DNA from 3 places in the Lysinibacillus sp. NPDC096382 genome. Region 1 is predicted to be linked to each of the others. Evidence: riboswitches for the same ligand, from Rfam matches in the RefSeq annotation. Region 1 holds a riboswitch; each other region holds the start of a gene.
The links. Region 1 has a riboswitch for cobalamin ahead of cobT (nicotinate-nucleotide--dimethylbenzimidazole phosphoribosyltransferase). Riboswitches for the same ligand answer to the same signal wherever they lie in the genome.
Positions count from the first base shown of each region.

Region 1 (10,527 bases):
CATGTGTAACACGCGAGTTATCACTTTCTGGTGCAAAAGGCATTAATGCCATTAATTTCACTGATTATTGTACTTATAAAGCTAAAGAGGGCGTTCAGTATGGTCTAAATTATGATGAAGCAAAACAGCTTGTACAAAAATATGGCACGAATGTTGATGCATTATATAACCAGGTGAAATATTTGCATGAACATGGAAGTTCGATGCCCTTAGCCTTACATGCCATACTACTTTATGGTATAGAAGCGGAAATGGTGTACACACCAAGTGATTTCTTTATCCGTCGAACAGGCTTATTATACTTCGATATTGATGCGGTAAAACGTTATAAACAGCAGGTCATTCAAGTTATGCAACAACATTTTAACTATACAGAGTCACAAAGAAATACTTATGTCGCACAACTAGAGCAAGCTATTGTAGATGCAACAAATTTTGCGGAGGAAGGAGTGTAGGCAATGCGTTATATTGAAATGTCAGATGGCCATTTTTTGTTTACTCGGACATTAAAGCCATCGAAGCCATGTATTGGTCATATTCATATTTTACATGGTATGGCGGAGCATAGTGGACGTTATGTTAAATTTGCAAATAGCCTAAATGAAGCTGGATATGCAGTGACAATGCATGATCATCGAGGGCATGGAGAAACAGCAGCCTATAATGGCACACTAGGTTTTTTCGCTGAAGAAAATGGGTTCGATCGCGTCGTGGAGGATGTACATGAAGTAGTAACAATATTGCATGAACAATTTACAGATGCACCTTTGATTTTATTTGGTCATAGTATGGGATCATTCATTACTAGAAGATATATTCAATTGTACAGCGATCAAGTGGATAATGTCATTCTTTGTGGAACAGGAAACGTTACAACATTGCATACGATGGGAAATTTAGTAGCAAAAATATTGGCCAAACAACTTGGTAAAGATACGGAGAGCAAGTTATTAAATAAGCTGAGCTTTGGTAGTTTTAATAAACAGTTCCCGAATTCAAAGACTGCGTATGACTGGTTATGTTCAGCGGAAGACGAGGTACAAAAATATATAGATGATCCGTATTGCGGCTTTATTCCAACAAACCAATTTTTTGTAGATTTAACAACAGGTTTTATGTCGTTAAATCGTAAAAAAGAGATAGCAAAAACAAAAAAAGACTTACCTATATTATTAATAAGTGGTAGTAAGGATCCGGTCGGAGAACAAAGCCAAGGTGTTTACGTTGTAGCACAACAATTGGCAGAAGCGGGCATACAGGATGTCACGGTTTACTTATTTGAGGATAAGCGCCATGAAATCCTAAACGAGGACAATCAAGAGGCAGTCTATCAAGTTTTATTACGGTGGTTAGAAAAATATGATACAAGATAAACTACAGCAGGCAGAGGTCGTAGCAATCGTAGGGCCAACTGCTTCTGGGAAAACGGCACTAAGCATTGAGTTAGCAAAAAAATATAATGGCGAAATCATCAACGGTGACTCCATGCAAATCTATCGAGGATTAGATATTGGGACAGCGAAAATTACGGAGGAAGAGATGGAGGGTGTACCCCATCATTTACTAAGCTTCAAAGAGCCAACAGAGTCTTTTTCAGTAGCAGACTATCAAAAATTAGTGCGAGCTAAAATTGCAGAAATTCAAGCGTGCGGTAAGCTACCGATTATTGTAGGGGGCTCAGGTTTATATGTGCAGGCAGTACTCTATGATTTTCAATTTACAGAGGAGCAGGTAGATGAGGTGGCACGAAAAGCCTATTATGCAGAACTGGAGAAATTAGGTCCAGAGGCAATGCATGCTAAGCTTAAAAAACTTGATCCACAAACAGCAGAGACGATTCATCCAAATAATACTCGCCGTGTTATACGTGCGTTAGAGATGATTGAGCTTAGTGGCGTTTCAAAGGCATCCGAAGCACAAAATCGTGGAGAAGTCCCACTTTACAATCATGTGATAATAGGGCTTGGGCAAAATATGTCACGTGAGGTGCTCTATGATTGTATTAACCGCCGTGTTGATATAATGATGGAAAAAGGACTTTTAGAAGAAGTAAAAGGCCTATGGCAGCAAAATATACGAGGTGTACAGTCAATCCAAGCAATCGGCTACAAAGAACTATATGATTTCCTTGATGGAAGATGTTCTTTAGAAGAAGCCATTGACAGCTTAAAGCAAAATTCTCGCCGCTATGCGAAAAGACAGCTAACATACTTCCGCAACAAAATGGATGTATATTTTGTTAATAATGGCGAAAACTTTAATTAATTCCTAAAAATTACTAATTGCTAAATTGGTAGAACATGCTACTATAGGAATGAAGAGGTAGAAAGAGAGCATAGGGAGGCATATTTGATGAAATCAATTAACTTGCAAGATACATTCTTAAACCATCTACGTAAAAATAATGTTTTTGTAACTGTGTTTTTGTTAAACGGATTTCAGTTAAAAGGAACTGTGAAATCCTATGATAATTTTACAGTTTTATTACTAGATGCTGAAAGCAAGCAACATCTTATTTACAAACACGCTATTTCTACATTTGTTCCAGCAAAGCAAGTAGATTTTTTAGAAACAGAAGAATAGAAACATGAGAGTAAAACAGTTAGTGTTCATGACACTAGCTGTTTTTTTGCCCACAGGCTATAATGTAAGAGGAAATCGACATATTGGAGGACTACACAGATGAAAACTATGGAAACAACAGAAATATTAGGACTATTAGATGCGAACGAAGATCTATACATTATTGATGTTCGTGAAGATGATGAAGTAGCACAAGGCATGATTCCCGGTGCGCAGCACATTGCTCTTGGGACAATCCCAGAGCGTTTAGGTGAATTAGATGCTACTAAGCCATACATTATCGTTTGCAAGGCAGGCGGTCGTTCAGCAAATGCTTGTGCATACCTAGAAGCTCAAGGCTTTGACGTAACAAACCTTGAAGGCGGCATGCTTGCTTATGATGGAGAGTTAGAATTTAAATAATGGTCGATTAAACTTCGAACGCATTATCAAGACTTAAATTGTAAAAATCATAAAATATAAAGGGTGATACATATTAGTCATATATAATATGTATCACCCTTTTACTTCTTGCTCAGTAATTGCACCTGATTTGGATATTTATGTTAATATCGATGGTTATCTTGTGAAAAATTTTACAGTTTAGTTGATGAGGAAAAAATTACATATATAATAAGGCCATACATTGTTAAGATTTGATAGGCCAAGTATTCTAAGGAAAGAAATTAGAGTGGGAACGTTTCGCCAACAAGTGGAGACGTTTTTTACTAACCATGCAGTATACTATCGAAAAATAATAAGAGTAAAGAATTAGGACATAAGAGGGTGTTTTTTATTGAAAAGAAAATTTCAAAGACTTTAAAACGAATAGAAGAGGATATTAAATGATGATTTAGGGAAAGCAAGGGATAGATTACACGGGTTAATAGCAACCTTTCCTAATGAATTAGAACTCCGTAAAAAGTTGGGAGACATTTATTTTGAGTTAAAATATCCTGCAATGGCTGGTCGATACTGGTATTTAGAAAAGAATAAGACTCCAAAAATGGTACATGCGTGTATTGAATTTGAAAGCTCTATGGGAAATGACATTAATAATATAGCAAGAGCTTTAAAGTATAAAGGTGATATTGAACTTTTAAAAGGACTGGATTTAGACCCAGCACTTTTATCTATCAATAAAGTAAAAGAAAAATTAGTAGAGGAACCAGATGCTTCAATAGAGGGTGAACATAACTGGATTATTTTTGGTTGTCTTTCAATCATAATTTTAATATTTATTTTTGCATTGGTTGGAGTTTATACATTTTTTAAATGGATATTTTAAATCAAAAATTTTTTTCATTAGAGGATAATGGAAAGAAATTTTTTACTAACGAGATGCAATAGCTGGCTGTATGTGAATGTATAAGGTACATAGAAATAGCGTTAGTTCAAGAGGTGAATATTCCCAATTGTATGGAGGAGTCACGTTGGTGAATGAAGTAATTACAAATGCTAAAGAAATGATTCAAAGGTCTGGAACATCCACTAGGATAGCCACAGTTAGAGAAATAAATGACCTAAATGAAAAACTAGATATTAAACTTCCAGAGTGGTTGATAGAACTAATGACTACGGTAGAAGTGTGTGATAGTAAATTGGTAGTTCCTCTAGATGAAGAAGCTGAATTGCGAATAGAATTCTTGAATCCAGAGAGTATTAGTAAAGAATGTTTATTATATGTTCCAGGATGCGCAGTACATAAAAACGGTTATATTTGTATCGGGTTAGAAATAGGTATTGGAAATCCATACGCAATAAATATACATGAAGGAAATAATCCTCCTGTCTATTTATTAGATCATGAATACGGTGAAGAGACTGAAACGATAATTGAAAATAAACTAACTGTTGTAAAAAAATTATCCGACCTTTTCCTAGTTGCGACTATAAAAAAGGAAAATTGTTGAATAGCACTTTTAAGACTTGATTTACACTTAAAAAATTTAGATAGGAAAACACCTGAATAAATACGATAACTTTTAAGTGTTTTAAAATTATGAGGTGACGAGTGAGGATAGGTGTGGAGAGATACATCAAGAAATATATACAGGGTTTTTTATTTGCAATTATGTTACCAATTTATGATGCATTATGGAAGCTTTCCTGGAATGATGGGGAGTGGAAACATTGGTTAGCGATGGCATTAATATTACCAGTCGTTGTTTATTCTTTTTATGATGCCGGTAAAGAATTCATGAAAGTTCGAACTTTTTCAAAAGAAAGTGTTTTAATGTATGTTTTTTAGGGTTGGGAAGTATTTCGTTTATTGTGGTGGGGAATATCGTAGGCTTGTTTAACTTTTAGTAAAATATGATTAATAACATATACAAACCTAAGGGGGTGCGTTAATTAAAGATCATTGAGTGGCATACGCAGCTCTTTATTCTTTTTTGAATAGATAAAGCTCAAATAATTAGTAATACCCAATTAAGCAGTTATACCGTTTTCCCTGGTTTTACGTTCCAAGATGTTTCGAATGAATATTATATTATGATATGTAGAGAACCCTGTAGCTCATCGGAGAATTTGCGATAAGTACAGGGTTCCTTTATTTAACGAGAAATTCTTTAAATTACTCTGTAATCAGTATCGCCGCTGGGGTGTTAAGCGAGCCAGCTGTAGAAGTATAGACTGAATGTGTAACACTAGTTCCTTTAGGTATAGTAAATGTAGCAATCCGAACACCTTGGGTATTGGAAGCCAGTGTAGGAACACCGTAAGTTGGACCATTGTTCCAACGTACAGCGCCGCCATATGAACCTCCACGACCTGTCAAATAGACCTTTAATGCCTTATCGGCTTGAGTTGGGTTTTTGAAAGTGATATTCGCCTTATAAATAACACCATAATGCCCCTTATTAGTTGCTACAGCTTCGCTAGGCATATAGCTAGTGTCTTTAGTCATTAAGTTGTCATTAATGCCATTATTTATAGAGAAACTTTTATTGCCGTCTCCAACAGTATATAGAGCAGCAGCACCATCTGAAGTACCATAGCCGTCGATATTGGAAAAGTTCCAAGAACCACGCGGATGAGTTCCAACTGGTGACACAACTGCATTTTGATTACTACGAAGATCGGCAGTAGTACTTTTAGCAGCTACTGTTCTGACTTTATAAGACATTGGAGAACTAGACGATAACGTAAACTCAATAATTCCACCCACCAAATAACCATTTGGTACTTTCCATTCTTTAACTAATCCAACTTTCCCCGCTGCAATGGAACTATCAACCGGAGAACTAGGCGTTAATGTATTTCCGAGTAAAGCTTTTGCGGCACATTTCCCATGAGCTACAAAGTTGGTAATAGTCTCGACACAGTCTTTAACACCAGAGACTTGATAAGTACTGCCACTTGAACCATTACCAATGGTAACACCAAACTTGATAGTCGCACCTGTGTTATTTAGATGCCAAACAAACATTCGATAAGTTACACTCTGTAATCCAGATGCAGTATCAGCCCAAAGCGTTGCAAAACCATTAGTAAATGGAACAGAGCTACTAATAGTTTCTGGATTATCAGACAAGAAGAAACGTTGATTATTACTTGCTTTACCGTATAATTTTAAAGATGGTACCACATTTGGGATTGTCGCAGCAGTTAAATCAGATTGAGAACATGAAGCCATTATTATTTCCTCCTAAAAGTTATTTGAGATGTGAGACTAGTGGATGTCGTTGATTAAGGTTATCCACGAACCTTGTTATCAACGATTTCTCACACTCATATAAATAAAGTGATTAAGAGGGGGAATAAAACAACCTTCATTTTATTTTTTTTTGCAATCATTTAGGCTAAGGGTGACGAAAAAGCTCAGATGCCTTCAGTAAAGAGTAGCCTTTAAGCTATCTTCTTAAAAGTACAAATTGATTTTTCTTATATTTTCAAAAATTCTTATCGGCTCCAATTACAGGGACAGTTGATTGGACGCGGTTATCAGATACGTTTACATTACCAAGTGAAACCGCGTATATACGTGTCGATTTATTATTTAAAGGTATGAGATATAATATTCGCTTTCTTGTCCCGGTTGATTGTTGAGTCACTTGGAAAGTCGGACTCAGAAAAGTTGGCAAGAAATATACAATTTCACTAATGTATTGACACAAAAACTACTTTGACGTAGATTTAAAGTAATTGCATAAGAGCATTAGGTGCCCATTGCGGGAGAATAGGGAATAAAGTGAAAAGCTTTAGCGGTCCCACCACTGTAAAAGAGAGTTTCATAGAGAATGCCACTAGCATCGTTCTGGGAAGGTTCTATGAAATGTTGAAATTGAGCCAGGAGACCTGCCTATCTGCTTCGGTTATATAGACGATGGAAAAGTCTGTAGTTTATTTGTTATGGAATAAACTACAGGCTTTTTATTTTTTCTATAAATCATTCTTCAAGTTACAAGGGCAAAAAAGAAAGGGGAAATTTTCATGCAATTATTACAACAGACGATTCAAAACATTCAAAGTGCTGACTACATAATGATGGAGAAGGCAAGAGAACGCATAGATGCACTTTGCAAGCCGCCTAGAAGCTTGGGGAAACTGGAGGCCCTTGCTGTGCAACTATCCGGAATTACAGGCGAACTATTTCCTGCGATTGATAATAAAGCAATTATTGTCTGTGCCGCAGATCATGGTGTTTGTGATGAAGGGGTGACATCTAATCCACAAAATGTAACAGTCTTTCAAACATTAAATTTTCCTAGAGGAGGAACTGGTGTCTGTGCCATCGCAAAAATCACAGATGCTAAAATTGTCACAGTTGACGTTGGTGTAAAAGAAGATATTCCACATGATGCTGGTGTTATCGTAAAAAAAATTAAATATGGCACGGACAATATGGCAAAGGGCCCTGCTATGTCAAGGGAAGAAGCCATTCAATCTATTGAAGTAGGAATTGAAGTAGCTACAGAAGAAATAAAAAATGGGATAAATGTACTCGGGACAGGTGAAATGGGTATTGGTAATACAACACCGAGTGCTGCCATATTATCGGTTCTTCGTGAATGTCATCCGAATGAAGTGACAGGCTTCGGTGCAGGTGTTGGACCAGGCGGGATAGCGCATAAAGTACAAGTCATTTATGATGCTATTGCATTAAATAAACCAAATCGTGATGATGCTATAGATATTCTTGGAAAAGTCGGTGGATTAGAAATAGGCGCTATGGCTGGGGTGATACTTGCTGCCGCTGCACATCGTAAACCTGTTGTTATTGATGGTTTTATTTCTACCATCGCTGCCCTTATCGCTTACGAACTTGAACCTAACGTAAAAGACTATATCATTCCTTCGCATGCCTCTGAAGAACCAGGTGCAAAAATTGCCGCTGAAATGCTCGGAGTTGAACCGATGTTGCAGATGAATATGCGATTGGGGGAGGGCTCTGGTACAGCTTTAGCCTTTCCTATTTTGGACGCAGCGTGCTCTATGATGAAAAATATGGCTACTTTAGAAGAAGCAATGTTGCTGTTGAAAAAGTAACTTTATTACGCGGATCACGGTGTGTGATAAACGAAGTCATGGATAGAACCGTCAAAATCGTGGATAGAACAGCCGAAGTCGTGGATAGAACCGTCAAAATCGTGGATAGAACCGTCAAAATCGTGGATAGAACCGTCAAAATCGTGGATAGAACAGCCAAAGTCGTTGAATAGAACCGCTAAGAAAGAATGAATTTAAAAATTAAAGCCCAAATATCAGATTTGGGCTTTAAATATGCAACAGTATATCTATGCTCGATTCAACTTCCGTAACGGTAAACGCCATTTCTTTATATATGAAAGTATTCTTAGTACTGTGATCACACCAAATAATACATATAAAAAGATATCCCCTGAAAATAGTTGAAGTCCTATGATAAGCCCGGCTAATGCTGCCCAAACACCATAGATTTCATCGCGGAGGACTAATGGTTGTCGTCTAGCTAATAAATCACGAATAATTCCACCGCCTGACCCTGTTAAGACAGCAGCAACAATAACGGCACTAATAGGCATGTCGAGCTTCACAGCATAAAGGGCACCTTGAATCGCAAATGCCGATAATCCAATAGCATCAGTGACATTGCCCCAACGATGCCAATGTTGAATGAGTCGATGTGGAAATAAAAAAAAGAGCGTAATAGCTGCAATGGCAATTTGGAACATTCTATCCTGCCCCCACAGTGTTGTTACAGGTAAACCTATAAGTAAGTTTCGTATAGCTCCACCACCAAAAGCAGTTACGATACCGAGTATATATACACCGAATAAATCGTATTCTTCCTCCATTGCAATTATTGCCCCGGAAATTGCGAAGGCAATTGTGCCAATGATACTAAAAACCTCCCAAGCCAACCCTTTCACCCCTTATGTGAATAAATCATTTTATGTTGTTGTAGATTAGTTACTGTATCTACAAGTTTTCGCAAAAAAAAAGCATCGACTTATGATTTGGAATTATCAGATACTAAATATTTTATTATAGCAGAATTAAAACTTTAAGTTCGTAACTACTTCTTTTCAACAGAAATATCCCAGCACTATAGGTGGATGAGATGAATGCGGATTTAAGTTACTTCAAGGTATCCAAACACCCTGTGCCTGTCGCAAAAGGATAGCTAAAAAGAAATGAAAGCCTTCGTTGGATGTCACGCAATTATGCCGAGTCATAATTGATCTTAGTGCCTAATGCAATTAGCAAGCTTTGCAGGCAAGCTCACAAATTGTTAAGATAAGATTTGAACAAATGTGAAATGGAGAAGAACAGTATGACTTTTACAACCAATTTATCAGAAGAAACACTAGCATTAGCTGCTAAAATAGAAGAAAAGGTACGCCCTTTTCATGCAAAGGTAGAAGACATGGCGTTCTTCAATCAACAAAAAGTGCTTGCCGCGTTCCGAAAGCATCAAGTAAGTGACTATCATCTGCACCCGTCTAATGGTTATGGCTATGATGATGAGGGGCGTGACAATCTAGAACGAGTTTATGCAGAGGTCTTTGGAGCGGAAGCTGCCATTGTACGTCCGCAAATTATTTCTGGTACACATGCAATTACACTTAGCTTATTCGGAGTACTACGTCCGGGTGATGAATTACTTTATATTTCGGGTCAGCCTTATGATACATTGCAATCAATAGTTGATGGTGGCGATAAAGATACTGGCTCTTTAAAAGATTATAAAATCGGTTATAGCCATGTAGATTTAATCGATAATCAAGCGATCGATTGGGAAGGTGTTGCAGCTGCAATTACACCAAACACAAAAATGATTGCTATCCAACGTTCGAAGGGCTATGCAACACGCCCATCATTTACCATTTCGCAAATTACAGTCATGTGTGCAAAAATCCGTGAATTAGCACCGGATGCAGTTATTTTCGTTGATAATTGCTACGGTGAATTTGTTGAGGCACAGGAACCGACAGAGGTTGGGGCTGATTTAATTGCAGGCTCACTCATTAAAAATCCAGGCGGAGGCTTAGCGAAAATTGGAGGTTACATTGCTGGCCGTGCAGATTTAGTAGAAAAATGTGCTTATCGTATGACATCACCAGGTATAGGTGCTGAAGCAGGAGCAACATTAAATACGCTTGGTGATTTCTATCAAGGATTTTTCCTTGCACCACATGTTGTATCTCAAGCTTTAAAAGGTGCGATTTTCACGGCTGCTATACTAGGAGAAATTGGTATGAATACATCACCGAGCTATGATGCTAATCGTACAGATTTAATTCAATCGGTTTCTTTCCAAACTGCGGAACAAATGATTGCTTTTTGCCGTGAAATTCAAGCGAATTCACCAATTAATGCGCATTATGCACCAGAGCCTGCTTATATGCCTGGCTATGAGGATGATGTCATCATGGCAGCTGGAACATTCATTCAAGGTTCTAGTATTGAGCTTACAGCAGACGGTCCTATTCGTCCGCCATTTACAGCATTTATTCAAGGTGGGTTAACATACGAACA
Region 1 covers NZ_JBIWFC010000001.1:433,641-444,167, forward strand. The annotation lists gene ACIQZA_RS02000 (glycerol-3-phosphate dehydrogenase/oxidase) at 1-455, shown strand, start outside; gene ACIQZA_RS02005 (alpha/beta fold hydrolase) at 459-1,373, shown strand; gene miaA (tRNA (adenosine(37)-N6)-dimethylallyltransferase MiaA) at 1,360-2,265, shown strand; gene hfq (RNA chaperone Hfq) at 2,353-2,583, shown strand; gene ACIQZA_RS02020 (rhodanese-like domain-containing protein) at 2,683-2,985, shown strand; partial or broken gene ACIQZA_RS02025 (DUF6584 family protein) at 3,358-3,850, shown strand; gene ACIQZA_RS02030 (SMI1/KNR4 family protein) at 3,999-4,475, shown strand; gene ACIQZA_RS02035 (hypothetical protein) at 4,589-4,813, shown strand; gene ACIQZA_RS02040 (hypothetical protein) at 5,141-6,202, opposite strand; cobalamin riboswitch at 6,709-6,886, shown strand; gene cobT (nicotinate-nucleotide--dimethylbenzimidazole phosphoribosyltransferase) at 7,000-8,055, shown strand; gene ACIQZA_RS02050 (hypothetical protein) at 8,079-8,228, shown strand; gene ACIQZA_RS02055 (trimeric intracellular cation channel family protein) at 8,304-8,909, opposite strand; gene ACIQZA_RS02060 (methionine gamma-lyase family protein) at 9,323-10,527, shown strand, end outside.

Region 2 (10,527 bases), on a different contig from region 1:
GCTGAACCAGTACCATAACCACTACCGCTACCGCAATATTCAGACATAGTTATTACCTCCTTTCTACAATCTATAATATGAATAGTTGTTAAAAGGAACTGCGATATTTATCTACTCCTTGAATATAAATTTTAAAAAAACTTCCCATAGCAGTTGTTCTGTCAATTTTATCTTGCAGAAATACAATATGAATATCCTTTGCTTCAAAATCTTCCACGATTGCAACTAAACGCAAAGTCCTTCGACAATTACATTAAATTGAAGTGATAACGACTGATCTTGCGTATTAACACGCGCATACCTAAATTTCAAATCTTCCTTTCTTTATACCTTAACGATGTCAAAAAGGGGAACTTAACGTATAATTTGGGTATATTTTTGATTATATTAGTAAATTAACAATACTTAAACAGTTGCGCAAATAACACTCGCTAATGTTCCATGATGTGATAAGATGGGAATGTACGTTTGATTATTGCTGAATAGTTTAAGGGGGAGAAATGATTGGGCGAAACAAAGTATAGGCAAATATGGAACTTAGATAGTTTGTTCCAAGGTGGAAGTAAATCATCACAATTACATGAACATATAAGATATTTGGAACAAGAAATTTCTGAATTTGAAGAAAAAGCAAATTCCTTTAATGTTCCACAAAAAATAAATGAATCAATTAATATTGTGGTTTTAGTTGAATACATAGGAGATATTCGAACTAATATATCTCAAGCAAATTCTTTTATAACTTGCCTTCTTGCTCAAAGTCCAAAAGATCAGGAGGCTATAATTCTCCAAGGGATCATTACGACAATAAATACTCGTTTTGAATCGGCATTGAAAAAAGTAAAAAATACTCTGGTAAAAATTGATTATCATTTGTGGCAGGGTCTACTGAATACTGATGTTTTAGCAAATTTTAAGTTTATACTGAATGAATGGCGTGAAGACGGTGAGACAACCCTTTCAGATGGAGAACAAAATTTAGTTTCAGACCTCATGGTAGATGGATATCATGCTTGGGGGCAATTTTATAGTTCTTTTATAAATAATTTTACGATTAAAGTTCAAATAAATGGAGAACAAAAAAATGTATCCGTCGGTCAAGCTATCAACTTACGTTCACATCCTAATGAAGATGTTCGTAAAGAATCCCATTATGCTTTAGAAGATACGTGGAAAGAGAATGAAGAACTATTTGCGAAAATATTAAATCATATTGCAGGCTTTCGATTACAAGTTTACAAGAAGTGTGGCTTAGATAATGTAATACAAGAATCTTTAATTAAAAATCGTATGAAGGAGGAAACGCTTCATGCGATGTGGTCTGTCGTTAATAAATTTAAAAAACCCTTCACTGACTACCTAAATCAAAAAGCAAAAATAAATGGCTATAAAAAGATGCAATCATTTAACTTTTGGGCACCTATTACAACAAAAAAACAAAAAATTGAATACGAAGATGCTGTTAATTTTATTTTGGAGCATTTTAGTGAATTCGGAACAGAATTAGAAAATTTCTCTAAAAAGGCATTTAGTGAAGGATGGATAGAAGCTGAAGATCGTGCAAATAAGTCCGCTGTTGCATTTTGTTCAGGTTTTCCACTTTCGAAAGAATCAAGAATTTTCATGACATTTGGCGGTACAATTACAGATGTATTAACACTTGCTCATGAATTAGGACATGCCTTCCATAACGATGCAATGAAATCTATTAATGGCGTGAATAAACAATATCCAATGAGCATTGCTGAAACTGCTTCAACGTTTTCAGAGATGATTATATTAGATGCGGCAATGCAAAAAGCTGAATCTACTAATGAAAAATTATTTTTGCTTGATGAGAAATTAAAGCGTAGTGTCATGAATTTCATGAATATTCATTCTCGGTTTTTATTTGAAAAGAAATTTTATGAAGAACGTAAAGAAGGAATTGTTTCATCATCACGCTTAAACGAAATTATGCAAGAAGCAATAGATGAAGGCTATGATGGTTCTCTTGATAATCCTTCACTGCATTCATGGATATGGACACCACATTATTATATGACACAATCTCCTTTTTATAATTTTCCATATTCATTCGGATATTTGTTTGCATTGAGTTTATTTGCAAAGGCAAAAGAAGAAGGTAAAGAATTCGAAAGATGTTATTTAGATTTGCTTCGCGATTCAGGGAGTATGTGCACAGAGGAATTAGTGATGAAACATTTAGGTGATGATATCACTTCGGAAGCTTTTTGGAAAAAGGGAATAGAATTATGCATTAAAGATGTGGATGAATTTATCAAATTAAGTAGAGAGTGTATCATTATTTAAAGATGACGAACCTTAATGACAAAAGAAAATAATCCAACCGCCATTTGTAAGTGGACTTTCCCAGTAGCCTTATACTAAAGGTGCAGATGAGGTGAGGTAATGGTGTTAAGAAAATATTTAAGTATTATTTCATTGTTATTGTTTTCTTTGTTCATTATTTTCGCCTTTATTACACCAATTGAAGTGAACGGAACCTCGGAAATTGGGGACATTGTGGTTATTTCTTTAATAATCGCTTCATTTCTAACTGCATTTTTTAGCCAAAAGGGGAAGTTGAGAATTTTTGCGTTAATTGTTTCCGCGATGCCACTGCTTTTTCTACTAGGATTGATAGTACTACCGATATTTTATTTATTAGAGCAATAAGCGGGTACGTTCTTTGAAGATGGTGAAGTTATTAATATTCAATTCACGAATATCAAAACAAAAAGACAGAGTTCATTAGGTGAATCTGAAACTTTAACACCAAAATTCTTTTTAATCCTACCAATATGGGCTATTGGGGTACTATTGATGTGGAAATTTCTTACCAAAAACAAATTGGAAAATGCTTTTTGTTTCAGAATAATATTGAGCAACTCTATTGCTTTGGTTAACTATTCCTATCGGTTTAAAGTTTGCGTTTCAATTTATATAAGAAGATCGAGGAGAAGATATATTTGTTGTTTGATCACCTAAATGGGTTTGAAAATTGATAAATAGAGTGGTGATAAAGTGGACAATGCAAATTCTTTATGCCGTTTTCGAGAATGATATTCAATTGCCGATTTTGGATATTACACATCCCCTTTTCAACGCAAGTATTGATGAACAAGCGTATCATTTGAGCTGTCTCAAGTCAGCCAAGAGCATTGAATCATTAAAAAAGATGCCTGGCTTTATCCGCAACATCTTTGTGAAAATGTCGAATGTTGACAATTCCTATCTTAGCGGCATGCGTACTTTGCTGTACAAACTTGGCCCCGACTTAACCAACGGGATAAAATTAGGTTTCCGGGACAAGTGGGCGGTGAAGCAAACTTCTTTCATGGGACTCCGGATCAGGCTGAGGGATCTTTGCCGGCGCCAGTCGGAAATTTTGCTCCCCCAGCTCAAGCAATTCCCTGAACGGAACCTTTGTTTCTTCAATATCGCTGGGGGAGCCGCTACCGACAGTATTAACACCTTAATTCTCATTCAAGAATCGGACCCAGAATTATTAAAGGAACGCAAGATTGAAATCAATATTTTAGATATCGATACTTACGGCCCCAATTTTGCCAAACGATGCATCGACGTTTTGAAGAAGCCAGGGGAACGCTTTCAAGACCTGGACATTACCCTCAATATTATTCATTATGACTGGAATCAACCAGAGGCATTATTAAAGATGTGTTTAGAACGTTTCGACTGGATTCAGCTCTGTTCATCGGAGGGCGGTCTATTTGAGTACGGTTCGGATTCAGATATCATTGAAAATCTAAACCATTTCTATACTAACTCTCCGGAGGACGCTAGGGTCACGGGTTCATTAATTTTTGACCGAGCGCATGTAAATCCGGGATACTTGGGATTTACAGAGTTTGTTGGCGTGCAAATCCAATATCTTGGGCTAGAGGGATTGCAGCGGATTTTAAGTCAAACCTCTTGGGTTTTGGAAGAATCCCATGAAATTGATACGATCTATCTTCTGTTTTCATTGAAGAAGCGTGACTAAAAATAAAAAGTAGTTACATGAGGCCAGGGTTAAGTTAGTCATAATATATAAGATTTTTATTATATTCAGAAAATGAAATTGACGTGAACATTAGCGCATGTTATGTTTAATACTAATTTCATAGCAACCATTACAAGTTTGAGTGAAATAAACTTTCATTCAATTAAAAGGAAAATGGGTGTAAATCCCATGCTGTCCCGCAGCTGTAAATGAGGAGTTTTGTTTCGATAACCACTGAGTAATTACTTGGGAAGGTGAAGCAAAATCATGATTCATGAGCCAGAATGCCTGCTTGTAAAGAGATTCATTGATGATCTACGAAAGATAGGGAGATGGATAGAGGCTTACTTATAGTAAGTTATTCTGTCCTTATTCTTTTGGAATAAGGTTTTTTTTATGCCTTCTTTCAATCTTTAGATTCTTCATTTAGTGCACCACAAACAAAGAAGGAGACAGAAAATGAGATTGACAAAGTATTTACTTCCTTTCACGCTTATTTTGATGTTCAGTTTACTCACTGGCTGTACAAGCAATGAAAAGGGAGAGACAGCATCGAAACAACAGACAGACGAAAAAATGATAACGATTGGGTGGCCATTAGATGTAGGTCCATTAAATCCCCATACATATTTACCAAATCAAATGACAGCACAAGCAATGGTCTATGAATCATTGGTTGAATATAACGACGATGGGACAATTACACCGAAATTAGCGGAAAGTTGGGACATCTCTAATGATAAAACTGCTTATACTTTTCATTTAAGAAAAGATGTTAAGTATTCAGACGGAACAGCTTTTAATGCAGATAATGTAATACGAAACTTTGATGCCGTTTTAGCAAACCGTGATATGCATTCTTGGATGGGTATGGTAAACCATATAAAAGAGGTTGTGAAAGTGGATGAATTTACAATTCGTTTGCAATTGGATGAACCGTATTATCCTGTTTTAAACGAACTTGCCTTTGTAAGACCTTTCCGTTTTTTAGGTGATAATGGATTCCCTAAAGGTGATGCGACCCAAGATGCAATTAAAGCGCCAATTGGGACAGGCCCATGGGTTTTAACAGATTACAAAAAGGATGAGTACGCTCTATTCAGTCGCAACGAAAACTACTGGGGGGAAAAACCTCTTGTAGAACAAATAAAAGTAAAAATCATCCCTGATTCAGAATCTATTTCATTGGCCTTTGAAAACGAAGAATTAGATTTAATATATGGTCGAGGCATTATTAGTTTAGATAATTATACATATTTAAAAGATAGTGGTAAATATAAAACCGCTACGTCTGAACCTTTGTCTACAAAAGCGCTACTGTTCAATACACAGTCTGGCCCGTTAGCAGAATTGAAGGTTCGCCAAGCGATTCAATATGCAATCAATAAGGAACAAATGGTTGATAGTATAACACATGGTACAGAAAAGGTTGCCAATACACTTTTTTGGGATGCTATTCCATATGCCAATATTGATTTAGCGCCAATTTTATATAATCCCAAAAAAGCACAACAATTGCTAGATGAAGCGGGATGGAAGCTACAGAAGGGTGAAAAAATTCGCTCTAAAAACGGACAGCCACTAACATTAGATTTAATCTACATTGCTACAGATGCGATTCAAAAGCCAATGGCGGAACTAATGCAAGGTGAACTAGCAAAAATAGGGGTACAGTTGAATTTAGAAGGCGCAGATGTGATGGTAGGTCTGCAAAAATTAATGGATAATCAGGTTGATATTAATTTCTGGCGTACAAATGGACCACCAACAGATCCACATAGCTTTGCTAATGAATCAGCTACACCAAACGCTAATGGTGTCTATGAAGCAAAATTAGGCTTACCAAATGCCAAAGAAATCGATACTAAAATTCATCAATTATTAGTAGGTACAGATGAAAAAGAGCGCGTGCAACTTTATACGGATATTTTAACAAAGTTCCATGACCAAGCACTATTCTATCCTATATCTTACGAAACCAATAACGTGATTTATCAGCCATATATGAAAGATTTTGCTCCACGTGCATCTGAATATGATATTCCATATGCACAAATGGAAAAAGAAAAATAACTGTAAAAGAGAGAGTATGTCGATCAAAGACAGCTCTCTCTTTATCATAGGATTGATTAGGAAGTGACAGCATGTATGAATCAACATGGATGTTTTGTTTAAAAAGAATTTTGACATTGCCTTTTGTATTATTGGGCGTATCGATCCTGACCTTTGTATTTATTCGTTTTGTTCCAGTAGAGCCTGCTGAGGTCATTCTTAGATTGGCAAGAGTTGCGTCAACAGCGGAAGCCATTCAAGCATTGCGTGAAGAACTTGGAACAGACAAACCTTTTCTTATTCAATATTTGCTATGGATAAAAGGCGTTTTACATTTAGATTTTGGGACATCTTTTGTTAGTAAATTACCAGTAGCACATGAGCTATTCGCAAAATTACCAGCAACCATCGAATTAGCTGTTGCTGCATTTGTGTTGATTTTAGGAATAAGTATGCCATTAGGGATCATAAGTGCCTTGTATAAGCATTCCATCATCGATAAAATAATTAGACTATTGACTATCATGAGTGTATCGATTCCAACATTTTGGTTAGGTTTTTTACTACTATATGTATTTAGTCTGAAATTAGGGATCTTCCCGACAAATGGAAAGGGCACACTAGCTCATCTAGCTTTACCCGCACTCGCACTAGCTTTACCAACAATTGGGTTATTCGTTCAATTTATCCGTACAACCATCATTGAAGAATTACAACAGCATTATGTTCAATATGCACAGCTAAGGGGATTAAAAAACTCAGTGATCCTCGTACGTCATGTTTTAAGAAATGCTGTTATTCCGTTGACTACTGTATTAGGTATGACACTTGGTAATTTACTTGGTGGTGCAGTAATTGTGGAGCAGGTTTTTAGTTGGCCTGGACTCGGAAGGTATTTAATCGAATCCATTATTAACAGGGATTACCCGGTTGTACAATGCTATGTATTGATTATTGCTGTCATCTATGTGCTTGCAAATTTATGCACAGATGTGTTGCATCGGCTATTGGATCCTCATCTGATGATGAAGGACAGGAGAGATTGAAGTGAGTCTATTACATAAAAAACGTGCAAATGTTAAAAGATTATTTAGTCTAACGATACTGCTGGTCATTGGCTTGTTAGGACTGTTTGCGCCAATTTTAATGCCCCATGATCCTTTAGCGGTCGATATATCAAAGAAATTTTTAGGTCCAACAGGGGACTATCCATTAGGTACAGACCATCTAGGAAGATGTGTTTTCTCACGATTACTTTTAGGTATTCGCTATTCTTTAGGATCTGCGCTCGTCATTCAAATAGTAGCCATTCTTTTAGCGATCTTACTAGGTGCATTTGTTGCGCTAAAAAGAGGGATGATAGATTATCTATTTATTCGAATATGTGATATTTTATTAGCTTTTCCTACACTTGTCCTTGCATTTGGACTTTTAGGTTTATTAGGGCCTAGCTTAAAAAATGTGTTAATCGCACTTATTTTTACGCAATTTATTTATTATTCAAGATTGATAAGAAGTTTGTTTATTGGGATGAATGAAAAAGATTTTATTCAAGCAGCAAAAATCAGTGGTACTTCAGGAATCAAATTAATCATACGCCATTATATCCCCAATTTACTGCCTCCTATCGTAACAATTGTCGTATTAGATATAGGAAAGGTTATTTTAGAAATCGCAGGTTTTTCTTTTATTGGACTTGGCGTGCAGGCCCCCATCCCTGAATGGGGAATGATGGTGAATGAAGGAAAACAATATATCCGTCAACATCCTGAATTAATGCTTTATCCTGGACTTGCCATCGTTTTTGTTGTGCTATTATTGAATTATTTGGCAAGTAGTTTCAAGAAGCTTGACCAATAAAGGGGGATTTATGGAGAAAGTTTTAGAAGTGCAAGACTTAACGGTAAAAATCGGTGAGAAAAAGATAGTAACCTCAATTAATATGACAGCCTATAAAGGGCGTGTCTTAGGGATTATAGGGGAAAGTGGTAGTGGAAAGACAATGCTGTGCCACGCCATCATGCAATCATTACCGGCTTCGGCGCAGATTACCCAAGGCCAAATTATCTACCAACAAGAAAATTTATTGAATGTATCAGCCACTAAATTGCGAACGTATCGTGGAAGGCATCTGTCGATGATTATGCAAAATCCGTCTATAGCTTTTGATCGTATTCAAACAATCGAAAGCCATTTTCGAGAATCATTAAAAGCTCACTTTGTAATGACTAAAAAAGAAATGAGACAGATTGCCCTTGATGCTATGTATAAAGTCAATTTACCTAATCCAGAACAGCTTTTGCACTATTATCCTTTCCAATTAAGTGGCGGAATGTTACAACGAATGATGATTGCTTTGTCATTGGCGATACAAGCTTCTGTCTATATTGCAGATGAGCCAACGACAGCCCTTGACACAGTCAATCAAAAACAAGTATTAACACTATTTCATCGTATTCGCTCGGAAACGGAAGCCGCTATTATTCTTGTAACGCACGATATTGGTGTTATTGCTGAACTAGCTGACGATGTGGCCGTGATGTATCAAGGAGAAATAATAGAGCACACGGATGTCTATAATTTTTTTGATGCACCTCAGCATCCCTATACAAAAAAACTTTTACAATCAAGAATTATGTTTTAGAGGTGAAAAAATATGACGCTGCTAGAAGTGAACAATATAGAGATGCATTATGGTCACAAACCATTCATGTTCAAACGAGGACGGAAAGACCCTGTATTACAAGAGGTGACATTTTCGCTTCAGGAGGGTGAATGTTTAGGAATTGTCGGGCAGAGTGGTTCAGGCAAAAGTACTTTAGGCCGCATTATTTTAGGAATTGAACGACCAACAAAAGGTGAGGTTCTATTTCAAGGTATTAATCTTTACGAAGCAACAAGTAAGCACAAAAAAATAATACGTAGAGATTTACAGGCAGTCTTTCAAAATAGCTATCATTCATTTAATCCAAAGCAAACGATTTTTGAGATAATAGAAGAACCCCTCCTTAATTTCGAATGTTTCAGTAAAACAGATAGACAACATAAAGTAAAGGAATTACTAGACTGCGTGGAGTTAGAAAGTACAATTGCTCAAAACTATCCTTCACAACTTAGTGGCGGGCAACAGCAACGTGTCAACATCGCAAGAGCTCTTGCTTTAAATCCAAAATTGATTGTCTTAGATGAAGCCATTAGTAGTCTTGATATGATCTTGCAGAAGCATATTATACAATTACTACAAACACTTCAAAAAGATATGCAACTTGCTTACATTTTCATTTCTCATGACTTACAAGCAACATGTTTTATGTCAGACCGAATCCTCGTGATGCAGCATGGTCAGCTAGTTGAGGAGATTGGGAAAGATGGAGCATACAAGCATCCCGCATCTCTAGAACTATACAATGCTATTTTGCCATCGCATCCTCGAGAACGAACTATCAAAAATACGTAAACTATTACGGTAGCAACTATTCGCACACTTACCGCCATTTTTGGGTCAAGTGATGCCTAATTGTTTTATGATAATCTTAGCCATCATCGCATGTATCTTAATGCTATTTTGTTCCAAATCAAACAAGCTAAATTTTTTAAGTCAGTACAATTGTACTGGCTTTTTTTATACGTCTAGTGTGGGGGAGTGTAAAATGATAGTGCCTAGAAGCAAAAGAACGAAAAAAAGGCATCTCATCCATAGATGAAACACCTTTTCTTGAAGTTATTGAGCTAATCGTTGGAGGAAGGTATCTAATTGTACGAGTGTGACATTGTCTTCCACGCCGAACATATTGTTACCTTTACCAATTGTAATTTTATTGGAAGAGAGAATGGCTACATAATTGTAAGCCCAATGCGAACTTGGAACATCAACAAATTGTAACGCTGTTCCTTGTTGTTTTAAATGGAATGCTTCCACTAAAACTTTCGATAATTGTCCACGTGTTATAGGAGAACCTGCATTGAATTTTCCGTTTACATCACCCGTAAAAACGCCGAGTTTTTTTAGTGCTTCCGCAGCACCTGCATATTTAGACGATGGGCTTACATCAGGAAAACTTGAATTGCTATTACTAGTATCTAAATGTAATTGATTTGCTAGTTTAAGAGCTACCTCTCCACGCGATGCATATACGCTAAAGTCAACTTCAGTGCCTTTTACTTCTCCCAAATCATTTTCAGTGAAATTTGCAATGCGTTTTGCCCCTACGTAACGAGATCCCCAGTAATAAGGATCATTAATTTTATCGATTTTAACCCCAGAACTTGTAGTAGCTGAAATAAAATTGCTGTCACCTATGTATATGCCAACATGGGAAACACCGCTTCCCGAAGTATTAAAAAATACAAGATCCCCAGTCTTCAACTGATTTTTAGCAATCGAAGTACCTTGCTGATATTGAGCTGTAGATGTACGTTGTAGTGAAATCCCTAACTTAGAAAAAACAATTTGTGTATATGCTGAA
Region 2 covers NZ_JBIWFC010000002.1:254,256-264,782, reverse strand. The annotation lists gene ACIQZA_RS05080 (YjcZ family sporulation protein) at 1-47, opposite strand, end outside; gene ACIQZA_RS05075 (hypothetical protein) at 89-217, opposite strand; gene ACIQZA_RS05070 (M3 family oligoendopeptidase) at 505-2,313, shown strand; gene ACIQZA_RS05065 (histidine kinase) at 2,413-2,679, shown strand; gene ACIQZA_RS05060 (hypothetical protein) at 3,035-4,009, shown strand; cobalamin riboswitch at 4,127-4,319, shown strand; gene nikA (nickel ABC transporter substrate-binding protein) at 4,469-6,082, shown strand; gene nikB (nickel ABC transporter permease) at 6,154-7,107, shown strand; gene ACIQZA_RS05045 (ABC transporter permease subunit) at 7,109-7,921, shown strand; gene ACIQZA_RS05040 (ABC transporter ATP-binding protein) at 7,932-8,705, shown strand; gene ACIQZA_RS05035 (ABC transporter ATP-binding protein) at 8,718-9,518, shown strand; gene ACIQZA_RS05030 (C40 family peptidase) at 9,783-10,527, opposite strand, start outside.
Region 2: another riboswitch for cobalamin. It lies ahead of nikA (nickel ABC transporter substrate-binding protein); the one in region 1 lies ahead of cobT (nicotinate-nucleotide--dimethylbenzimidazole phosphoribosyltransferase).

Region 3 (10,527 bases), on a different contig from region 1:
TAGCCCATGTTGCAAGGATAGGAGCCTTAATCATTACTTGAAGACCCATTGCAACAGTTTGCTGTATTTGCGTTATATCATTAGTCGAACGAGTAATTAAACTTGCGATTGAAAAACCATTAATCTCTTCCATAGAGAAAGATAAAGTTTTATCAAATACGCCTTTTCGCAATTCCTTTGACAGCGACGTTGCTACCTTTGCCGCAAAATAGCCCACAATGACTGCCAATATCATACTGCCAAGGGCACATAACAGCATTTTTCCTCCAGCTGTCCATATCTCGCTCGTTTTACTGCCCTCTGTTTGTACAAGAGTCGTAATTTTAGCCATATAATCCGGCAATTTCAAATCCAAATAAACTTGCCCTACAATGAACACAATACTAGCAACAATAAGCGTCCATTCTTTCGGTTTTAAGTATTTAAATATTTTCAACATATTTGCAGTCCTCCTCATTTTAGTTAGCATGCTAACTATATAGTCATAAAACAACAAAATAGCATCTTCTTCAAGATTCTATATTTTCTTTCATAGCATCCATTACTTCAAAAAACACATCAAGTTTCTCTTCCGGGATACCTGTTAGTAATTTTTGTTCAAGAAGCGCTCTACGAGTCATGATACTGTCATGTATTTTCAGCGCATCTTCTGTTAAGACAATTTTTTTGAGTCTTGAATCGTAGGGCACAGATTGCCTTGTAATCAAACCGTTATTTTCCATAGCCTTTAGTATTCTAGATGCTGTTGATTTACGAATAGAAAAATCTCTTTCAAAATCTTTTTGAAAGACATCCTTATCTTGGTTTTTGTAAAGATAACTAATCGTCCAACCGTGCATGGCAGTAAGGTTTTCTTTTTCCATTAGTGTTTGATCCAATTGTCTTCTCATTAAGAGCGACAATGTACGTAACTCTAACCCAACTGATCTCTTTTTGCTCAATTTTCTACCTCCTATATGTTAGCGTGCAAACTTTAGTATTTAAAAACTAGATTTAGTGTACTGGTGGGCATGTCGTATGTAACTCAATACATAATTTTATTCGTAAGACGCTTATGCCCTTAGGTAAAAGATGGATCATGTTCAGATTTATCTTCGTATTCAGTTTGCCATATGGCCTGCAAAAAGTTCAACAAAAAAGTAAAACCACTTTTTGTTATGTAAATAAGTGATTTTGCTTTGAAATAAAGTATGCTAAGAAATGACAAAATAACAATATTCATTTTCACTCTTCTAAGCCTGAATATAAAAAAATTTACAGCTTGGAATGCGTTGGAAGGAACGTTTTTTTTCAGTTTAGTTAGGGATTATATTTTACATATCTAATTTAGAAAAGGAAAGAATATAAATGTGTTCCAAATCTCTACCAGAGCTCAATAAGAATTCACAATTTTTAGGAGGATAAGTATGTCTACATTTAATTTGGGTGATAAAGTCCCCGATTTTACTCTTCCAGCAGTTAATGGCGAAGAATTCTCTTTTGTATCTCATCAAGACCAGCATAAAAGTTGGCATCTCATTATCTTTTTCAGAGGATCATGGTGCCCTGTTTGTCTTCATGACTTAAAAGAGCTTGAAGAAAGCAAAAGTTATTTTGAAGGCAAGAATGTACACCTAATTACAATCTCAACGGACCAGTTAGAAAATTTAAAGAAAATGGTTGATGAACATAACATTACTTTTACTGTCTTAACTGATAAAGAGTTAAAAACAGTAAAAGCATATGATGTTTTTTATCATGGAGAAAATGCTCCATATGAGGATCATGGTACGCATGGAGAACCAGCTTATTTCTTAGTTGATGAAAATGGACAACTGCTATATCAACAAAAACAAACAAGTCCATTTGGACGCCCATCATCTACTGAACTTCGCAAAATTATCCAATATATCGGAAAGAATTTAAAGACAAATCAATAAATAAAAATATTTGATTGAGCGCAATTGTAGAGCAACAAAAGTAGAAAAACTATCAATCTCGAATGATTTGCATTATACGATTGCTCTAAAATTAAAATGCTTAAAAATAAAAGGTAATCTCATTTTAAACATGACTAAGATGTGATTACCTTTTTCTGTATATGGAATCAACAAAGCTAATTTCATTTGTAGCTACTAACGTGAATTCGAACTTCGTAAGTTATTCATTAGATTATATTTTCATGTTTAATTCTCTATTGGGATTATAGAATTGTAACCATTTATCAGCTTCACTAATCATCCACGTTCCAAATTCATTTAAAAACGATAACAATAGGTTTGCATCTATTATGGGTGTTATGGCATATTCTAGCGCTTTTTTCATGTCGTTTTCCTTTTCAGGGAAATATTCCGAAAACAATTTATAAGCAGGATATAAATCCCTTGTATATGTGTTTGCTTTAGTAATGACAAGCGCAAGTCCTGCTCTTACTAAAATTTTCATAATCCACTTGCAACAATCTTTCATATCCTCTATATCAGAATTATCTTGAAGATCATCACAGGCATTTTTAATTTGACCTTGTAAATGAATAAGGTGGTCATTTGCTAAAGCTTCGTCAGCTCTATATCTTGGTAATTGGGGTATTAAGTTTTCTCCAAACACACATATTCCATGGGTTTTGAGTATGAAACTAATGATTGAAAAAGATGACGCATTTAAAATATCTTCTACACAGTATAAACTTAGTTCAATACCATCTACACAAGTATGTTTTTGATTTAATTGTTGTTCTACTTCTTTTAACCGCTTTAACTGTGGTTTATTAGGGTTTTGCTTTGTAACCGCTATTGTGTCTAAGTCAGCTACGCCTTCAATACCTATCCCTTTTGGAATGGATCCTCTTATGTATACACTATGTAAGTCATCTTGAAGGTGAGTGGAATACGTATTAACCACATCGTAGATCACAGGATGAAAAATTGGGTTGATTTTATCCCAGTCTGAATGGTTAATAATGTGGCCATCGCTATCAGTAATACATAAGCTTCCAATTTCTTTAATAATAGTCATCACATATCTCCTTTTATTAATTTATAGTCACTTCGTCTACCTACTATGCTACGCCTCTCGCTATGGGTTTTATCTTCTAACGATCAATAATGACTTTACATAGTCATTTTCTTTACTATCTATTAATATCTATTTCGCATAAAAATAGGATAGCACGTTCTCTATCGAACACGCTATCCTACTTTCATTTTAGAAGTACACATTAGGCTAAAATAACCTTCATATTGTTTAATTCGTAATTTTTATCCTTATTATTAGTAAACTCCGTCTTCTAGCTAAAATACTCTTTATTTGAATTTTTCACATTTAATTGGATCATCAGCAAAACGTGTGGTTGATTTCCGTTCCGACTGGGCGCTTTGCCGCTGACGCTTCGCTTTCGCGCAGAGCAGAGCTTCCTGGGGGCGTCCGATGTGCCGCTTTTGGTGTTGCTGTCGCTACGCTTTCGCACAGAAAACATCCGCTACGCTGCAGGGTCTCGGGCCAACACGATGTTGGTCACGAAGGCGTTATCACAGGATGTGATGCTTTTAGCCTTCGTTCCTCTATCGCTGACCCCCGAGGAGTCGCCCAGTCTCCACTCCAATCAACTATTTACATAGTAGAAGTTTTAACAAAAGTCATCCACCACTTTTGGTGATGAACCATTTAAATTGAGCACCGAATTTAGACCATTTTTTAATCATTCCCCAATACCGTTTCGTCGGCTAGCCATTCTCAATCAACTTACGAATTGTTTGTATGTAGCTCATCATATCCTACTAGAATCCGCGGAACTATTTTCATAGTAGTTGATTACCTGGGTGATTTTTTATCGTTTGCCAATAGTCTGCATCTTTTGTTCTCTTGTAAAATTTATAAAAGGGCTCTGTTTGGCGAGCAAGTTCTTTATAGACCCTAATTATTTCCTGTAAAAGACTTTCAATATGCTGTACAGGCACTTTTTTCACAAATAGCTCCCCTGCCTGTGCATTTTTCCCCATTGGAACTGCCCCTAAATACACATCGAAACTATCTTTCTGATATACAAGCCCAATATCATCATAAACGGCATTATAGCAAGCTGATGCACAGCCATTCATATTAATGCGAATCCTGCTTGGTACTTCCAAGCCTTCAAGCTGCTGATACAGCTCCTCTGTAATCTGTGCTGCCTCCATTTTATCGCCATCACAAAAATCACAAGCCTTCATAGCTACAATCTGACCTTGCTTTGCAATATATAAGCCCACCTTTTCCAACTTCCTTTTGGCCGCCGTAAATTCTATTGTCGGTACAGATAGTAGTATACTGTAGGACGCAGAATATTTAATAGCACCACTCACTCCGACTACCTCTGCGATTGTTTGAAATTGTGCTGGTGTATAATGTTTGTTGATAATGCCAGGACTCACAGCAAGACGCGTAAATTCACCCTCTCTGTTTAACTTAGCAAATGTTTTTTCAGGAATATTATGGCTAAAAGCATTTATAGTCATTTTTACCCTCCTATGAAAAAAGCTAGCACATGGCTAGCTCCTCTTCTTTATTGAAAGCTTTCTGGATAAAATCCTTGTGCCAAAATTCGAATTGCTTCAGCCGCACGAACACCTTCAGACGCTGCTGATAGTGGTAAAATAACGAAACGTCCGTTTACTACCGCTTCCGTTTCTTTTAGTGCCGGATCATTTTTTAGGAAATTAATTTTTTCTTCAGCAGTAGTTGAACCATAGTCAATTACAACGATAACTTCAGGGTTGCGCTCAACTACATCTTCTTTTGAAACGGTTGTCCAGCCAGACTCAACATCGCCGAATATATTTTTTCCACCTGCTACTGTCACAAGTTCATTCATGAAGTTTTGTGCAGCAGTGAAAACATCTTTCTCACCACTATCAAATACAAGAATACGTAAATTACCCTCCTCTTGCGGAAGCTTCGTACGAATGTCCTCTACATCTTTTGTCATTTGCTCAATTAATTTTTCTCCACGGTCTTCCACATGGAATATCTTAGAAATATTGCGGATATCCCCGAAAATATCCTCTAACTTAGGATTTTTAATGCTTGAAGATGTATGTAAATAAGTGTGGATGCCAAGTGCTTCTAGTTCTTCTGATGTTCCGACACCCTTCTCACTAAACCCGCTTTTCCAGCCTGCATATAAAAAATCTGCTCCTGCATCAATCACTTGTTCCTTTGTTGGGTATTGCTCAGCTAATACTGGAACTTTTTCATATGCTGCTTGTAACGGTGGATAAATTGCATCATCTAAATACGCTGTTCCGACCATTGAATCCTCTAAGCCTAACGCTAGCATAATCTCTGTCACATGCTGATTTAAGCTAATTGCCTTTTTTGGTGCTTCCGAATAGACTTGTGTCGTATCGTTATTGTCAATCGTTACTTCCGTTGCTCCTGCTTTTGCTGGTTCTACTTGTTCGCTTTGCGATGATGACTCCTGTTTTTCCTCGTTAACACAAGCTGTTAACATACTTAGCATTGCGATTGCAAGAACAAGCCATACGCTTTTTAATGTCTTCATGTCTACTTCTCCTTTTTTCTAAATACTATATAGAAAGAAATGTAAAACCCTTAACTAACTATAAAAATTGCTCAGATATATAATAAATATGCGGCTTTTTCGTGACAGGATGTACACTAACTTCCGCATGTACACCAAACACCTTTTGTAGCAATGAGGGTGTTAATACATCAACCGGAGTTCCATATGCCGCAATTTCTCCGTCCTTTAAAACATAAATTTTATCGCAATAAGTTGCTGCTATATTTAAATCATGTAAGGCTGCAATGACCGTGATCGGCAAGCCCCGTATTAAATCCATGAGCTGGAGTTGATGTTGAATATCTAAATGATTCGTTGGCTCATCTAATACCATGACCTTAGCCTGTTGCGCCAATGCCCTTGCAACAACGACCCGTTTTTTCTCACCACCAGATAAGGAACTAAAAGTACGTTCACTTAAATGCAGTACCCCTGCTTGCTGCATCGATTCCTCAACAATAGCTAGGTCTTCTTTTGTATCTACTTCCATAAGCCTTTTATGCGGTGTACGTCCCATTGCCACAAGATCCTTAACAGTGAACTCAAATAGCACTGGTGTTTCCTGCCCTACGACGGCTAGTTGCTTTGCTATCACCTTTGAAGATTGCTTGTAAATATTTTCATTAAATAAAAATACTTCTCCCTCTTGAGGTTGTAGCATACGGTACATATTTTTTAATAGGGTCGATTTCCCACTGCCATTAGGGCCAATTATGCCCACAAACTCGCGTTCTTGAATATGTACAGAAACATTGTTTAATATTTTCACCTGCTGCACGGCAAAAGTAACGTTTTTTGCAACGTATACCATTTAATTCTCCTCCCCGAAAGAATACATTTGCCTCCGCAACATCCATATAAAGAATGGGCATCCGCATAAAGCCGTAATAATTCCAATCGGCATTTCCTCAGGTGCAATCACAATGCGCGCAACTGCATCAGCCCATATTAAAAATATCGCACCAATTAATGCACTGACTGGCAGTACAAACTTATAATTTGAGCCGACAATCATGCGTACGATATGTGGAATAATCAGGCCAATAAAGCCAATTGCACCACTTACAGCAACAAGGACACCTGTTAATAGGGAAATTACTAAAATTAGTAGCAATCGAAATTTCTCTAAATTAACCCCCAGCGTAACAGCAGATTCTTCGCCAAGTAAAAGTAAATTCAAATGGCGTGAATGTAGACGTAAAATTATGTAGACGATCGTTAAAACTACGAACGGAATCATTATATTCACCCATTTCGCTCCAGCCAAACTTCCCATCATCCAATATATCACTGCCTTTATGCCCCCCTCTTCCTTCGTCATCATGAGCATAAAATTCGTCATTGCTGACAAAACTAGTGACACGGCAATTCCGGCTAATAATAATCGAACAACTGAAATTCGCCCCCCAACTCGTGCTAAGAAAAACACAATCAGTACTGCAATTGTCGCACCTATAAAAGCAGCAAATGATAGCGCATACATACCTAAAAATGAAAATGTGCCAAGTAAAATAACAGATGTAGCCCCGACAGATGCACCGGAAGATACCCCCAAAATATAGGGGTCCGCGATTGAATTGCGCACTAAAGCTTGAATAGCAGCACCCGAAATGGCAAGACCCGCTCCGACTATTATGGCAAGTACTACGCGGGGAGTACGAATTTGCCATATGATGATTTCCTGTGAACGGCTCCAATCCAATGTAATGCCAAGTGGATTGAACGGGATGTGCGATAAAATAATGCGCCATACAATACTAGGTGTAATAGACACAGAGCCTACCATTATCGCTGATGTCATGGATATTAGAACGACACCAGTTAATACGACTAAAAGTAGGTTGATTTTTCTTGTTGTTGGATTCTTCAAAACGCGCTCCTCTCTTAAAGCAAAGGGCATAAAAAAATCCCCTTATCTACAAGAGGATGTCATAGTTAAATAAAAGGCGTCGATTCCCAGTCACTACAACCATCCTCGTGGTTCTATGTAAGTTTGTTGCTTTTATTGGCAGGTCTCCTGGCTTAGGTTCATTATCTATACGCCTTCCCATAGCTCGCTACAGTGACATATTGTATAGACTCTCCATTACAGTTGCGGGACAGCATCGGATTTGCACCGATTTCCCTTTTAAGCAAACGAACAAGTCATTCGCACCAACAAAATAATATTTTATTAAGTTATAAGAGGAACAATATCAGAATATTTTCCAGATAGCAATTATATTATATATTACATTAAAGTAAAAATATTAATTAACGAGCGTTTAATAGCCGTAAAATAGCACCATTGAACATTAATTATTATTAGAAAAATAAATAAATTTAGATAGTGATTTATCTTACTTACTATACAAATTCCTCACAGTACACTATTTGACGGAAAAATAACAATTAAATGTAGGAACTGTTCCTTCGTAAACTTTCTTTTTAATTTCCGATAATGTTTTTTCTAATCTACCAGTTAACGCTAAATCAAATAAATCTTTTACAAGAAAATTTTCTACCAAGTTTTTACCAAGCTCCGTACACACTAAATTTTTATTTTCCATAGCTAAATAGCCGACTGTAATAAGTTTCTTTATCGTCTCTGCCCGAGAGCCGGGGTACCAATGCTATAACCGCTTAAAATAGCCTCCATGATTTCATTACTATCTTCATTTACAATCCCTTTACCACACGTCTCCATTACTCGTAATAATGTTTTTTCTTTAGGCGGTGTTGTTACATGGTTTGTTATTTTGACTGAATTAAAATGTCTAAAAGCCTAGATTATTAGTCAACCTAATTGGATTTCCTAATAAAAGATAGGACACAATTATTAATATAACCGTTATACTTAAAATTCATTTATAATTATTAAACATAAAGTTGTAATTATTATTAATAGGAGAAAAGCATATGAAAATAGTAATTGCAGAAAAACCAGACCAGGCTGCAAAATTAGCTGCCCCCTTTTCTTTTACAAAAAAACCTGGTTTTTTTGAAGTTAAGCCAAACACATACTTTCCAGGTGGAGCACTTATCACATGGGCGATTGGACATCTATGTGAACTGAAAGCCCCTGAAGAATATAATCCTACATGGAAAAAATGGACATTAGAAACTTTACCTATTATTCCAGATCGATTTGAATATAAAGTGACTAAGTCAAAGTATAAACAATTTAATGTGATTAAAAGTTTAGTAAAAAGACCAGACATTCAAGAAATCATTATTGGTGGTGATGCTGGACGTGAAGGTGAATTGATTATCCGTACCATTTTAAGAGTATGCGGTGTTAATAAACCGATGAAACGTCTCTGGATATCATCTTTAACAGAAAACGCTGTAAAAAATGGGTTTGCAAATTTACTACCAGAAGAGAAGACACGCGACATTTATTTTGAAGCACTAAGTCGTTCATGTGCAGACTGGCTAATTGGCATTAATACATCTAGATTATACACGGTACTCCTCAAAAGAAATGGCGTGAAAGATGTATTTTCAATTGGTCGTGTACAAACACCTACACTTGCACTAATAGTAAAGAGAGAGCATGAAATTGCGAATTTTAAATCAGAACCATTTTGGGAAGTGGAAACAGAGTTTAATTTTGATGGAAAATTGTTAAAAGCGAAATGGCATAAAGATAACAATTCAAGAGTTCAAGAAGAACGACAAGCTAATGCTATTGCTAATTTCTGTATCAATAAAAAAGTAGAAATTAATAGTATTAAAAGAGAAACAAAGGAATATGCTCCTCCATTGTTATTCAACTTATCTGCATTACAAGCTACAGCAAACAAAGCTTATAAATTCTCACCACAAAATACGCTGGATATTTTGCAAAAACTTTATTTAAAGGGCGTTGTTTCCTATCCAAGATCTGATTCACAATTTTTAACGAATGAAGAAGCAAAAACACTACCAAAGATACTAGAGCATTTAAGTAAAATTGATAAATACAAAAGTCTTCTTCCGCCACCGACAAGTTCAATTATGAATAATAAAAGATATGTGAATGAAAAAAAAGTAACCGATCATCATGCAATTATTGTTACCGAGCAAATACCAGACGTAGCAAAGCTAAGTACAGAAGAAGAAAAAATTTATGATTTAATTGCAAGACAAGTCATTGCAGCACATTACAACAATGCCATATTTTCTTACACAACGATTCATTCACTTGTTGATAAACGTGCAGAATTCATCTCTAAGGGTAAAGTGCTAATGGAAGAAGGTTGGCGTAAGGTTATTTATCATTCTAAAGATAACTCACCTACAGACAAAGATGAACTGCTCCCCCTATTACATGAAAATGAGCAAGGTATCGTTGCGAAAGCGAACGTAAAAAAAGGTGAAACCCAGCCACCAAATCGTTTTTCTGAAGGAAATTTGATTACCGTAATGAAAACAGCGGGTAAACATTTAGAAGATGCGGAATTAGAAAAGGTCCTATCGAAAACGGAAGGATTAGGTACTGAAGCTACACGCGCTGGAATTATTGGTACATTAAAAGATCGAAACTATATCGAAGTTAAGAAAAACCAAGTCTTCGCAACGGCTAAAGGAATGTTACTCATTGAGGCACTAGGTGAAAGTATCTTAACGTCCCCTTCCATGACAGCCAAATGGGAGCAACGACTATCTGAAATAGGTGAAGGCAACGCTTCTCCTACAGCATTTATGGAACAAGTAAAAAAGCTTGCTGACAAATTGATTTCAGATGCTAACAAGCGTGAAAAGGAATGGGCATTTAATCAAAATGCAGTCGATAAAATCACTGCAAATAATCCGTATAATAAAAAATATAATAAAAGAAAAACAGTTGTTGGGAAATGTATCCTTTGCGAAGGGTCAATCATAGATCATGGCACTTTTTACGGCTGTTCAAATTATAAAACAGCTAATTGTAAATTCTCGGTTTCAAAGAAACTTTTAAGAAAAACTATTTCACAATCGAATATAAAAAAACTCTTGGCAGCTGGTGAAACAGACTTGATAAAAGG
Region 3 covers NZ_JBIWFC010000007.1:194,157-204,683, forward strand. The annotation lists gene ACIQZA_RS12680 (ABC transporter ATP-binding protein) at 1-439, opposite strand, end outside; gene ACIQZA_RS12685 (MarR family winged helix-turn-helix transcriptional regulator) at 510-941, opposite strand; gene ACIQZA_RS12690 (peroxiredoxin family protein) at 1,407-1,919, shown strand; gene ACIQZA_RS12695 (nucleotidyltransferase) at 2,152-2,994, opposite strand; gene ACIQZA_RS12700 (precorrin-3B methylase) at 3,777-4,472, opposite strand; gene ACIQZA_RS12705 (ABC transporter substrate-binding protein) at 4,520-5,518, opposite strand; gene ACIQZA_RS12710 (ABC transporter ATP-binding protein) at 5,577-6,350, opposite strand; gene ACIQZA_RS12715 (FecCD family ABC transporter permease) at 6,351-7,340, opposite strand; cobalamin riboswitch at 7,530-7,713, opposite strand; gene ACIQZA_RS12720 (hypothetical protein) at 7,909-8,088, opposite strand; gene ACIQZA_RS12725 (DNA topoisomerase III) at 8,438-10,527, shown strand, end outside.
Region 3: another riboswitch for cobalamin. It lies ahead of ACIQZA_RS12715 (FecCD family ABC transporter permease); the one in region 1 lies ahead of cobT (nicotinate-nucleotide--dimethylbenzimidazole phosphoribosyltransferase).